Regions from separate parts of the Shewanella sp. GD04112 genome, predicted to be linked through region 2. Evidence: riboswitches for the same ligand, from Rfam matches in the RefSeq annotation. Region 2 holds a riboswitch; the other holds the start of a gene.
What was found. Region 2 has a riboswitch for cobalamin ahead of N7386_RS17035 (ABC transporter ATP-binding protein). Riboswitches for the same ligand answer to the same signal wherever they lie in the genome.
Positions count from the first base shown of each region.

Region 1: another riboswitch for cobalamin. It lies ahead of N7386_RS17985 (TonB-dependent receptor); the one in region 2 lies ahead of N7386_RS17035 (ABC transporter ATP-binding protein).

Region 1 covers NZ_JAOEAL010000001.1:4,093,955-4,098,378, forward strand. Annotated here, with positions in the region: gene N7386_RS17985 (TonB-dependent receptor) at 1-1,726, opposite strand, end outside; cobalamin riboswitch at 1,835-2,065, opposite strand; gene N7386_RS17990 (hypothetical protein) at 2,193-2,861, opposite strand; gene N7386_RS17995 (hypothetical protein) at 3,106-4,424, opposite strand, start outside.
Region 2 covers NZ_JAOEAL010000001.1:3,845,389-3,849,812, forward strand. Annotated here, with positions in the region: gene cobT (nicotinate-nucleotide--dimethylbenzimidazole phosphoribosyltransferase) at 1-281, opposite strand, end outside; gene N7386_RS17030 (iron ABC transporter permease) at 444-1,592, opposite strand; gene N7386_RS17035 (ABC transporter ATP-binding protein) at 1,589-2,569, opposite strand; cobalamin riboswitch at 2,702-2,861, opposite strand; gene N7386_RS17040 (histidine phosphatase family protein) at 3,042-3,764, opposite strand; gene metH (methionine synthase) at 3,974-4,424, shown strand, end outside.

The DNA.
Region 1 (4,424 bases), 250 kb from region 2:
TGTAAATCGCCTCGGCAAACACTTGGAAATGCTCGGCAAAATCCATGCTAACGTAACCGCGTCCCGTATGCTCAGCCACCCAAGACAATTGCTTGCCATCATTCACCCCATCGGTAAATTCGGCATCGATATAGTTATATTCCAAACCTAAGGTAAGGGCTTGAGTGACCTGCCAATCCCAATCGGCACTCGCGCCATAGCGACGTGAAGCATCGGCATTGACGTTGGCGCCTTGGAAGCTGCCACCAACAGGTTTTTCAGCACTCGGGTCGAAGACGATTTCATCTTCTAAATCGAGACGATATAGGCTGACGCGTAGGCTTTGGCTAGCAACAGTCCAATCCCAACCAGCCTCGTAGGAGCGGCCCGTCTGCGGCTTTAAGCCATACACATCTTTCGGGGTGTAAGCTTGCTCATCGACCTTAGCGAAACGGAAGTTTTCATCACCACGCAGATAGAATCTGTGCTCGGCGCTCGGACGGTAATTTAAACCGAACTCGAATGCGGTCGCATCTTCATCTAAATCGATACCGTTTGGATACACATTGCCATCGACCAGATCGTCGGTCACCCGCGCATAACGTCCGCCCACCACATAGCTTAAGGTGTGGCTTAATGGCACTGTGGCTTGCAGGTAAGCACTCTGCATTTCCTGCACGTTGCTGCGCGCCATAGAGTCAAACTCTGCCTTACCGCGGCTGATATCCAAACCTGTGACTAGATTTAGCTCACCTTGACGGGTGCTGTAATTAGCAAGCGCTTTAGGACTAAACATCAGCAGCGAGCGAGTATTATGGCTACCCGCCCCCCAGTTTAATGAGCTCACTAAGGTATCGCTGTAATCCAGATCCGCCGCCAAGGCCCAGTTTTGGTTAAGCTGATGCTGATAACCGCTGCGCGCCGCAGTGGTCATCTCATGAACATATTCGCTGCTATTAGAAGACTGACGTGGATTTTCTTTGAACTGCTTAGGGGTCAACGCCCCAGGATTCTCGCGGTCATCATCGTAATAGCTGGTTTCAACGAAGAAAGAATCTGTGGCAGTTTTATATTGAATACGGCCTAAGATAGAGCCAGTTTCATTGGCATTATGCTTACGATAGTTATCGCCTTGGTTGTAGCTACCGGTCAGGAAATAGTGCCAATCTTTATTGATGGCGCCCGACACATCGCCGCGACCTTCGTAGGTATTAAAGCTGCCGCCGGATAATTGCACGCTGCCGCCCGTATTCTCAGGCGATTTAGTTACAATGTTGATCACCCCGCCTACCGCTTGGTCGCCATAGAGCACGCCGGCACTGCCCGATAGAATTTCAACACGCTCAATTAAATTGAGCGGAATCGCATTCAGGCTAGGCGCGGCGATATCGATATTATTTAAGCGGCGACCATCGAGCAAAATCAAGGTGTTGTTAACCGCAGAGCTCGCGCTAAAGCCACGCATCGCGAAACTAGTACCAATGTTATTGTCGGATAGCTGAATACCGCTTTGACCACGTAACACTTCGGTCAAGCTGGTTGCGCCACTCTGCTCAATCGCAGCGGCATCAATCACATTCACATTAGCGGCAATATTTAAGGGGGTCTTGTCTGAACGGCCAATGACGACAATATGCTCATCGACTTTGGCAACGCTGGCATCATCGGCCGCCACGGCGGGGGCGATAACAGAAAAGCTGCAAAGGCTGCCGATCAGCAGCGCGATTTTAGTTGGATGTGTTCCCATTTTACCTTTAACTCCTGCAAGGAAAACGGGGCATTGGCGCCACGATACCGTTGATTCAGTAACAAATACTGACAGTCACTATCGCATTTTGAGATCTGCCCACCGAAATCTCAAAAACACCTTTAGGGCCGGTCTCCGGACTTAGGCTATGTCTATCTCAACGAGAGATAAACGCGAAACTGACCTTTGCACACTCGATTCTCTGGCTCATCTTGAGCTACCTAACGAATGCGGTCGTCTCTCACCTTTTACCGTTGCGGGGGCAGTGCCAGAATTTCACTGGCTTCCCGATTATCTCGCGACGAATGCGTCGCAAGCACCACAGAAGGTTGACTAAAAATGAGGTTCATAGGGCGAAAAAACCAGTTAACGCCCAACAAGGCTCGTGGCATATCAAGCCTGAGCGCGCGCATTATAGACGTCTATACGGATGAAAGTCCATGATCATCCGTCTATCGACTGACAACTACTTTAAGGAAAAGGGCGCTAAGGCAGAGATAAAGTCGGCACTGTTGGCGGCTTGCAGAGGAGGTTTATCGGCAGAAAACACCTCACCACGCATCGATTTATGCAGCAAATACAAATCCTTGTCGCCACTCACTACAGTGTAATAACCAATTTCGCCCTGGGGATGAGAGGTAAAGGCCGTTGGATTAAATTGAGTCGCGCCATGGAGATTCGGCATAGTGGTACAACCAAGAATGGCTTGAAATCCGTCGTGACCATCCACTTGGGTATCCCCCAGCTTTTGGTAAACCACCTCACCGTCACAGGAGGCTTGGTAAGTCTCGGCCATCGCATCTAAAAACTGCTCCGGGCTGACGCTTTCGGCCATATCCTTAAAGCCTTGCACACAAAACAGCGCACTCCATTGATTGAGCGCCTCCTGCTCCGGCACAAATTCCGCCATAAACATGCCCGCACGTTCTTCATGGTAGGCTTTGCGCCACCCCTCTGGCAGGTTAAATCCTAATTGCTGGCTAAAGACGGGGAGCACATGGGAATGGGAAGCACTGCTCTCATGGCGAGGCATATCCAATTTCGCCTCAACGGATTCAGAACCGATTAGGCTGCATAGCATCAATACGCTCGCGCCCTGCCATAACCTCATCTGCATATGGGGTATACATTTCATTATTATCATCCTTGTATCGCATTGTTATGGGTTAATACGACATATGAAATTGCATAGAAAACATCCAGCATTCTAGCGAAGATGTAAATAAGATAACAGTTAAAAAGCAAAACAAAATGATACTTATACAGTCATAACAACTGTAAAACAGCAAATAGCAGCCAAAGATAGGTCGGTGAGGGATAAACAAGCTGGTGAATGAACCTTCACCAGCTGAGAAATGCCCTACATGCCCAACAATGAGTTAGTCAAATGACCAATTGATTTTACGCTGCGGCCTTGCCTGACTCAAAATCGCCTGCCGTTGCTCTGGGGTCTCACATTGGGCAGCGGGGGTAAATTCCAGCGGCTTAACCACCAAGGAGTCGGCAGGTTGTACCGGCGATTTATCAAACATTCCCAGATTCATCGACCAAGAGACCCATTCTCCTTTTTCACTGATCCCCACAAAACCATCATTTGCCTGCGCTAACCAAGTGAGGCGCGGAATGCGTTCAATCAGTTGCTCGACATTTTTAAGGTCAGCCCGATAACCGACGGGTACCACTTTGCCGTCGGGGCGCGTAAAGGCAAAGGAGGACTTACCTAGGGTAATTTTGCTGCCTTGCTGCCAATATTTGTCGAGGATCTCTTGAGCATGATGAAAGCCAAACAGATAGGCGTAATCCGTATCGTCGGCGAGAATTTGCGGCGTGGCGTTGTCACGCAGTAGCAAGAATCCCGGGCCAACGCTGATAATATCCTTCACGCCTGTGATATCGGTTTTCTTGATCCAATCGACGCCACAGTTAATGCCATCGCCCCAGAAATGGGCATCCCCCGTTGGACTTAACACCGCAAACGCGCAACTGTTTGCCGTGAGACTTGCTACATCCTTAAGCGCGCTGCGGATAGGATAAGCATCACTGCGCCAGCCCCAACTCACCACTGAGCCATCTTTTTTTAAGGCGGCATAGGTATTTTGAAAATATTCGATATGTTTAATATCCGTCAGCTGCGACTGCAACTTCTTCATATTGGTCGAACTTTCAACCTCCCCCCAAACTACGGCGCTGGCGTCTTTTTTCAGGGCAATAAAACTGCGCCCTTTAGCAAAGATATCGACCACATCGACTAACTCATCCTGCACCTGCAAACTATTGCCGCCGTAAGGCCCGTAGCCCCAAGTATGTACCTTACCATTGGCGTCGAGGGCGGCTATGGCCTCTCGGTTGGCGAATAGCTTAGTGATATTGGTCATGCGCGCTTGCAATACCTTGTCCAGACTCAACTTGCCCGCATTACCCCAATAGACCACAGTGCCATCTTGGCGCAGCGCAGCAAACCCATCTTTAACTGGGACAATTTGCTTCACTTGCTTGAGCTCTGGCGTCACCTCACGGCTATCGCCACCGGCAAAACTGTCGCCCCAAGTGATCACCTCATCCGAGTTAGTTAATGCGGCGAAGGCCGTGCTGTTGGTCACCACAGTCTCAACTGCGGGTAAATCGCAGGGAATATGGCGGTAATTCGGATTTGCCTCTTCCTTAAACTGGATAAGCTTGCCGTTATCAAATTGCAGCA
Region 2 (4,424 bases):
CCGCCATGGGCAAAGTTTTGCACCATCTGCCGCGTGACTTCACTCGGGGCAATCGACACGCCTTCGGCAGCAATCCCATGATCTCCAGCAAACACCAACATGGTCGGATTAACTATCTGTAATTGCTGCGGTCCTTGAATGCGGGCAATTTGCAGCGCCAAGGACTCTAACTGCCCCAGAGCGCCGGGCGGCTTAGTCTTAAGATCGATCTTTTGCTGGATGAGTTGATTCTGCGCTTTACTCACAGGCTCGATTTGAAATAACGGGACAGATTGAGGCATTCACACTCCAGTGGCAATGTCGAATCCAATGATAGATCCGCTGTTAATAACTCATTTGCGAGTAGGTTCGCTAACACATTCTAGAACAACAACTACGAAGCATCCTGCTGCAATTTGCCATACGCACTTAGTACTAAATTTCGGCAATCCATAAGACCCATGCTAATTCGATAGCTTGCGCCGACGCAAAATCAGCAAAAAGAAGAAGCTACCGATCGCGGCGGTGATAATCCCTACGGGTAATTCCTGATTGCCAAGCAAACATCGGGCGAGTACATCAATCCACACCATAAACAGGCCGCCCACCAGCGCCGTCAGTAAGATGGGCTGACGACCGGGGAATAACAAACGAACTGTGTGCGGGATCATCAAGCCGACAAAGCCAATGCCGCCACAGGTCGCCACTAAAATCGCGGTGATAAGCGAGCAGAGCAGCAACATATTGAGGCGCAGCTTAGGCACATTCACCCCTAAGGTGTGGGCCGTTTCATCCCCCGCCTGCAAGGCCATAATTTGGCGTTTCCAACCGAGGATAATAAAAAAGCTCAGTAGCACCACTAAAGACGGCAGCGCCAACAGCGACCAACTGGCCTTAGCAAAACTGCCAAGGCTCCAAAACAATACCGATGCGGTAGCCTGCGGGCTGGCAAAGTACAGTAATAAACTGGTTAAGGCGCTAAACATAAAGGAGGTCGCCACCCCAGAGAGCAACATGCGCTCCACCTGACTCTTAAGGCCTAACCCAGCTAACGCCAGCACGATTAACACCGACAGACTGGCACCAATAAAGGCACCGAAGGGTAAGCTAAACCATAACAAGCCAGCAAAAGTCCCTGAACCGCTAAAAATCCCCGAATTGGCTATCGTGCCCGCATTGCCAAACAGGCCAGAACCTGTGAATAGCGTCAGCATGACCACGGCACCAAAGGAGGCGCCGGAGCTAATGCCGAACAGATAAGGATCGGCAAGGGGGTTGCGAGTCACGGTTTGCAGCACGCTGCCCGCCAAGGACAGCCCCGCCCCCGCCACAAAGGCGAGTATAATCCGTGGCAGTCGCAGCTCCATCACAATCCGCTCTGTCATGCTGCTGGTACTCACGGCCTCATCGGCCATAAACAAGTGACTGAGTTTATTGATAAACACCTGCAGCACATCTAAGAAGCTAATGTTTGCCGCACCAAAACTTGCGGCGGCGATGGGGGTGAGCAGGGCAAACCCCGTTAAGCCTAAGATGAGCCATTGCTGGCGCGTGAGCGGCGTAAAAATGTGGCTAAAAAAATTCATGGTCACCAGTTTAAGTGTGTCTATCATGGCGTGTTCTCGACGCTCTCATTTTGCAATGCAGCTCTTTGTAAGACCTCGTTTGGCGCGCCAGAGTTATGGCAGGCGCAGGCCACAGAAGGTAATTCTTGAGCCGAAGCTGAGTGGAAGTCACTCGCCGCGTCCACAGCATCGCTCTTAGGCTTTTGATAACCATAAAAGTAATTAATCAAGGGGTTACCATGCTGTGGATGGGGCGTCACTTGGGCGCATACCCCAAACACTTCGGCGATACGTTCCTCGGTTAGAACCTGAGCTGGCGTGCCCATGGCACTCACCTGCCCCTTATCGAGCAGCAATAAGTGGTCGCAGAGGGCGCTGGCTAAATTCAGGTCGTGAATCGAGGCGATTACGCTGATCCCAAGGCTTCGCACTAGCTCTAAGATTTGAATTTGATAGCGGATATCGAGGTGGTTTGTCGGCTCATCTAAAATCAACAATTGCGGCTGCTGCACTATGGCACGGGCGATCAGGGCGCGTTGCTTCTCACCGCCGGATAAACGATCGTATTGTTGATGCACTTTATGACTGAGGCCTACCTTTTCCAGCGCCTTAACAATTTTTTCACCGTCGCCGCTGGAGTTGGTATCAAACATCCCCTTGTGCGGCGTGAGTCCCATGGCAACCAATTGCTCTGTGGTCATATCGAAATATTGCGGCGTATCCTGCTGCACCACAGCCACTTTACAGGCAAACGCCTTGGGCGACAGCTCGCTAATATCCTGCGAAAACAAACTGATATGACCTTTAGCAGGGCGAATAAAGCGGTATAAACAGCGCAGCAAACTGGATTTACCCGCGCCGTTGGGGCCTATCAGCCCGAGCATTTCCCCCTGCGGCAAGGCAAAGCTTATCTCCGAGAGGATGGTTTTTCCCTCAATCGCCCAGCTCAGTTGGCTGACCTTAAGTGCTATCTTGGCGGAAGTCGCAGCGGGCGCTAAGGGCGCAAGGCTCGATGTGGAGTGCATCACTAACGATTGCTCCCACATGGATATTGATTGGTGTTATCTGTGCCTGCCGCCGCTTGGGCTAACAGGGCGAAACTCATTAATGTCATCTTCTGCTCCCTCGAGTTACCCGCTCGAGAACTAAGGCTGCACGCAGCGAAAACAGAAATAGGCAGGTATCCTGACTCGTAGATAAGAAGCAAAGCGCTTCGACTACTCACAGTTGCGGGTACAGTTCGGGCTACTGACGGGCAGCTCCCCGATTCCCTATTATGTTTGGGTTATCCGGCGCGCTTAAACGCTGTTGCCCTTAAGCAATAGCACTAAATCGCACAAAATTCCCAACACCTATTTCTGCGACCTTTGAGCTTAACGTACTGGGTGTGTTATCTGGCTCAAATGTCAGGGAAAAGCATTATCCTATATCTTGCCCATTAGGCAATGCTGTTTAAATCAGAAAATTTTCATCATGTCGATGACTGATGCTTACAAGCTACTCACAGTGGCCCGATGGCCAGTCTAAGCGCCAGTATCTTTTGCCTTGCTCATCCTCGAGCACATTAATGGTCACCACCGCCGCCACGGGTAAGGCGAGCTGACTGTAAAAACCTAGGGTTTTCACCGCCCCCAGCGCTTTTGACATCAAGTGGCGAATAACCCCGCCGTGGGTCACCACCCAGATATTGGCCGCAGGAGCATTAGCATTAAACTCCCCATGGGCCTGTTCATCATCCATCGCCAGCAGGGCAAACTCTTTATCGAAGATTTGTGCTATCGCACCATCGATACGGGCTTCAAAGTTTGCCATGGCTTCGCCATTGGGCGGCGTCACCTCCCAGGGATTCAGCCAATAGGCCGCCATCCGCTCGCCATCGTGTTGATATAAGTCATCAAGCAGGCAGCCATCCCAATCGCCAAAGGCTATTTCCTGTAACTCCTCCAGCAGGTTGACCTTGAGCATCGACGGTGCGGGTGCATCTAAACTTATGCCTACAGACGCACTCGAATGCAGCTCGGCCGCAAAGGCCTTGGCAAACTCGGCGCAGCGCCTCGAGGTCGAGCTATAAATGCCGTGGCACACAGTCGCCTGCGCCTCCACCGCCGCCGACATCTGCCGCCAGCCCTTGTCGCTCAGTGGCACGTCGACTCGGCCCCGCAAAATTGCCCCGCCCTCGCATTCTCCATGGCGTAACAGTAATAACCTGAGCTGCTTCATCTAATCTTTCCTTTTAGCGTTTTTATCAGCCTTATCTCGCCTATGCTATACCAACTTTAGCCTTGCCCTGACAATCCGATGTCGCGTATTATGGACGTCTATACGTATAAATGTCCAAAACATAACGAACGACATTCAATAATAAAATGCAATTTGTCACCCGATTGCGTACTTTGGACTCAACTTAGCTGTAGTAAAGGTAATCATTTATGGCGATATCTCTCCATCGAGCCAGCCAAGCACTGGCAGACATTCGCAACCAGTTGTCAAAGCGCATTCTGATTTTAGACGGCGCCATGGGCACTATGATCCAAGGCTACAAGCTTGAGGAAGAGGATTACCGTGGCGAGCGCTTCAAGGATTGGCATACCGACGTTAAGGGCAATAACGATCTTTTAGTGCTCACGCAGCCACACATCATCAAACAAATTCACATCGACTACCTTAAAGCCGGTGCGGATATTATTGAAACCAACACCTTCAACGCCACCACTATCGCCATGGCCGACTACGATATGCAGTCGCTGTCCGCCGAAATTAACCGCGAAGGTGCGCGCCTCGCCCGTGAGGCCTGTGATGAAATAGAGCAGGCCACGGGTAAGCCACGTTATGTCGCCGGTGTGTTAGGGCCCACTAACCGTACCTGCTCTATCAGCCCGG